Regions from separate parts of the Shewanella sp. 10N.286.54.B9 genome, predicted to be linked through region 1. Evidence: predicted binding sites of a transcription regulator. Region 1 holds the regulator's gene; the other holds the start of a gene.
What was found. Region 1 encodes LexA, which represses DNA repair genes until DNA is damaged. Its sites were predicted from a motif close to TACTGTATNNNNATACAGTA; they were not measured.
Positions count from the first base shown of each region.

Region 1 (2,412 bases):
CGACTTTAGTACTTTCATGAAAATTGGCGGCGACTGCGCCTTTTGATTTGCGGTGGTTGATCATGGCATAAATCATTACGCCAAAAACAACTAAGCCAATAGCACAACAGATGTAAAGGATGATCATGTGCAGGCTATAAACCTGTTCACTGATCGCCGTCACGCCCTCTGTCATATTAAGTGGCATTTCTGATGCAAAAAGTGCAGGCGTAAATATTAGCGCCAACACACAATACAACAATTGCTTCACTAGACTTCTCCTCTGTCAACAAGACAAAGAAGAGTCACACAGTAAGTCTCTGCTCTATGTAAACTCTTCAGTTCCCAAAAAAGCAACGATGACTTCAAAGTGCACGAGTGGCGTGTCAATCGTGTCGTTATATTATGTGTCGACTATCGATATGACTTTTGTAATTTCCAGTATCTATCTACTGGTTAGTGTAACCACTTTGGCACCTACGGCTGAAATATATCAGGCCGATCACAGTCTTCATATACTCTAAAAGGATCTACAGTCCGTACATAAAGACCGACGACTAAATCGCTCGGATATAACAAAAATATCGTTGTTATCAGTTCCTACCCTACTTGGTGTTGAAATATTGATCAAGATCACTTTTTGACTAATTTCACGTGTTAGGGAAATAAAAAAGCTTCCCGAAAGGAAGCTTAGAAGAGTAATAGAAATAATGGCTTAATGAATTGAGGTGAATAATGAACCTTGATTATGCATCTTATCCTGTGTGTTTATTGCGCTGTCAGGTAAGTGAGCATTCGCATTTTCAATCACGATACCGAGTGCTTGGGCACTTTTAGCGACTAATTGTAGGCGTCTATTATCACGTGCATCTAGGCTATTTGCCCAAGTAATTACTGCACTTGATGTGCCGCTTGTGAGTGCTTTTTCCATTGCCCATAAGGTTTCGACTTCATCTTTGGCATGCACCAGTAAAATTCTATCCATGCGCACACCTGCTGTTGCAAGCATTTGCTTGTAACCAATATTAGGTGGGCTAATTAAGACAATCCAGCGACCTTGTTGGCTCAGTTGAGCCAATTGACCACTTAGCTTTTTTAGCTCATTACGCCCTTGAGTTGCCGATACCATAGTTTCAATATCAGTGCTCTTTTTAGTCATAGAGGAAGTTGGCATATCTTGCCACAGACCTGGATGACGGGGGCTTACACCTAATAATTTGTTCATTGCCAATCTCCATTGCGGATCACGCCAACGGCTAAACCTTCAATGCTAAGGCTTTGGTTTGCTAGATCCACTTCTATGGGTGAGTAATCTTCATTTTCAGCATGTAAAAAGACTTTATTACCTTTCTTTTCAAAGCGCTTAACGGTTACATCATCTTCAACACGAGCTACCACTACTTGGCCGTTACGTGCTTGCTGACTTTTATGTACAGCTAACAGATCACCTTCAAGTATGCCGATATCTTTCATGCTGTCACCGCGTACACGCAGAAGAAAATCAGCAGAAGGACGGAACATCGTTGGGTCAACTTTATAGTGTTGCTCGACATGTTCTTGAGCAAGTATTGGCTCACCTGCAGCCACTTGGCCAATCAGTGGTAAACCAGACTCTGTCTCTTCTGTATCTTCCTGGGTAAGTCTAATTCCTCTAGAAGTGCCAGGAATGATCTCAATACACCCTTTTTTGGCCAGTGCTTTTAAATGCTCTTCAGCGGCATTAGCAGACTTAAAGCCTAAACGTCTAGCAATCTCTGCACGGGTAGGTGGCATGCCTGTGTCAGAAATATTTCGTTTAATCAGTTCTAAAATTTCTGCTTGGCGCGGTGTAAGTGGTCTCATGGTTGAACCTGTTTTTCTATACAGTACCTGTCAGTATATACAGTAATTCAGTCAGTGCAAGTATTAACCATATTAATGTAAGCATAAGTTAAATTTACATTTATCTCGTGTCGCCTTTAATGTGGTGGCTAATGCCTGCTGGAGGGGGCGTTAATCAATATTAATCTAGAGTGTATGTACTAAGTTGTAGCTAAGTCATTGTTCTATAAATGCACAATAGCTTCCAGTGCCGATTGTAAAGCAATTGCGCAAAGCGTTAGGAATTCTGGTATTCTACGGGGTTATTAGAAGCGACTAACACTGCAAGCGAATCATGTCGAAAAAAGACTCTCTTTGGTTTAAATCTTTACGCTGGATCCAGAAAAAGTTGGTACACACTATTGTGGTACCTCACGATCCTTTTGATGATCTCAATCTCGATCCAAGCAAACCGCTCGTTTATGTCATGAAAACAGAATCAGTGAGTGATATTGCTGCTTTAAGTGAAATGACCGGCACGCTAGGCCTACCTAGCCCTTATGATGACATAGAGGTCAATGGCGTCAGTGCGCCACGGGTTGTTTGTCTTGAAGGCAGCAAACCGTTATTTGG
Region 1 is NZ_JBFRIY010000025.1:17,890-20,301, reverse strand. Features, by position in the region: gene coxB (cytochrome c oxidase subunit II) at 1-250, opposite strand, end outside; gene AB4135_RS09835 (cell division inhibitor SulA) at 695-1,204, opposite strand; gene lexA (transcriptional repressor LexA) at 1,201-1,821, opposite strand; gene plsB (glycerol-3-phosphate 1-O-acyltransferase PlsB) at 2,135-2,412, shown strand, end outside.

Region 2 (2,412 bases), on a different contig from region 1:
TTTGTTAGGAATTGGCGGAATGGATATCTTAATTGATACCATTGGCAGTGAACTATTAGCGCCCATCAAGTATCAAGGTGCGGGCCAAGCCTTTCTTATTACCAATGCTGGTAAATTGGTTTATTTTCCCGGTTTTAATGAAAAATTTCCCCCAGGTTCAGATGCTTCAAAAGTCGATAGTCAATTTAAAGATACAAATGGCTTTAGCGCGTTAAGCAGACAGATGCAGTCACAATCGTCAGGATTTGCAGAAGTTACCTTTAAAGGTCAGTCTCAGCGTGTCAGCTTTGTTGAAGTGGGTGGGGATTTCCCGGAGCAGAAGTGGCATTTGGCCTTTATGTTACCGACTGAAGTGATAGAAGCGCCGGTAACTGACGCTATCATTAATTCGATTCTTCTCTCATGTTTGATCATGCTATTTGTTGGCGTTACCGTTTGGGGAATGCTGTTACCGTTTAGAAAGCAGCTCAATAGTTTACTCGCAGCAATGGAAGATATTGCTGAAGGTGATAGCGACTTGGCTAAACGGATCCAAATGGATAGAGAGGATGAGCTTGGCAAGCTCGGCGATGCCTTTAATCGCTTTGCCGCCAAAGTGCAGGGAATGCTGCAAGAAACTCGCGACTTAACCCTAGAGGTTGAAAATGGTGTTTCAGCAGCGTCCGAAGTCAGTGAACGTGCACTCAATTCTGTAGCACAGCAAAAAGAAGAGATAGCCTCAGTAGCAACAGCAGCCACCGAGATGGCGCATACAAGCCAAGAGATGGCTGCGAGTGCTCAACGTGCCAGTGACTTTGCTGACAAAGCACAAACTGAATCGGTTGAGGGTGGCGCCATTGTTGCGCAAGCGAGCCAAGGTATGCAGTCGCTATCATCGCAAGTTATTGAAGCTGCAAAGGTTGTTAAGCAGTTAAGAACTCGTTCAGAACAGATTGGTGAAGTGCTCAATGTTATTCGAGGTATTGCAGAGCAAACTAACCTGTTAGCGCTTAATGCGGCAATTGAAGCAGCAAGAGCAGGTGAGCAGGGTAGAGGGTTCGCAGTTGTCGCAGATGAGGTAAGAACACTTGCATCACGCACACAAGATTCAACAGCAAACATTCAAGAGATAATCCAAACGCTACAGCAAAATGCCAATGAAGCTGAGCAAGTGATGGAGGCAGGTGTCGAGCAGGCCAATATCGGTCAGCAACTTACTGGCAAAGTTGAAGTGGCGTTAGATAGTATTACCGGAGCCATTGAAGCTATCCAACAGCAAACGATTGAGATCTCCGCTGCGGTCGGCCAGCAAGCTGTGGTCGCAGAAGAAGTGGCGTGCAATGTTGAAAATGTCAGAGCGCTGTCTGATGACTCACTTGCCGCCAGTGAGGAGTTATCGCAGAACTTTGGTAACTTTGCACAAGTTACCGAGTCACTGTCGGGTAATATTAAGCAGTTTAAAATCTAGCGCTTAGCTTGAATTGATGACATTAAAACGGAGCCTATTGGCTCCGTTTTTGTTATGTGTTGTCACGTAAATACAGCCGATGAAGTGTCTTTTGAGTTAACTTTACTTGAGTACTGTTTTTATATACAGTATAGTTCTCGGCGGAGGAGTTAAGATTGCGAAAAATAATTCATGTCGATATGGACTGCTTCTATGCTGCTGTAGAGATGCGTGATTTTCCAGAGTTACAAGGTAAACCTATCGCTGTGGGTGGCCGAAGCGATCGCCGCGGTGTGATCAGCACTTGTAACTATGAAGCACGTAAGTTTGGCGTACGCTCGGCGATGGCATCGGGTTACGCTCTTAAGCTTTGTCCTGATCTTATTTTGGTACCTGGTCGAATGCAGGTCTATAAGGATGTGTCTTGCCAAATTAGAGCGGTGTTTGAGCGTTATACCGATTTGATTGAGCCACTGTCACTCGATGAGGCTTATCTTGATGTCACTGAAAGTGATTACTGCCACGGTTCTGCAACGTTAATGGCGCAAGCTATTCGGCAAGAGATATTTGCCGAGACTGGGCTGACAGCATCTGCAGGCATCGCTCCAGTTAAGTTTCTTGCCAAGATAGCTTCAGATCTAAACAAACCCAACGGGCAATATCTTGTCAGGCCTGACCAAATTGATGAATTTGTTAAAACCTTACCATTAATTAAAATTCCCGGCGTGGGCAAGGTTACCGCTAAAAAGCTAACTGAGTTAGGACTAAATACCTGCGCCGACGTGCAGGCGTATCCGCAAAATAAACTACTAGAACGATTTGGAAAATTTGGGGCTGTATTGATAGAAAGGGCAAAAGGGATCGACAATCGAGGGATATCGCCAAATAGAGAGCGAAAGTCAGTGGGGGTTGAAACCACATTGGCAAAAGACATTCATACACTGGAGCAGTGCCGAGCGGTGATGCCGCAGCTTATACAAGAACTG
Region 2 is NZ_JBFRIY010000042.1:28,459-30,870, forward strand. Features, by position in the region: gene AB4135_RS15770 (methyl-accepting chemotaxis protein) at 1-1,447, shown strand, start outside; gene dinB (DNA polymerase IV) at 1,603-2,412, shown strand, end outside.
Region 2: dinB (DNA polymerase IV) is a predicted target of LexA. The motif match lies at 1,559-1,578, and genes of this name have one in related genera.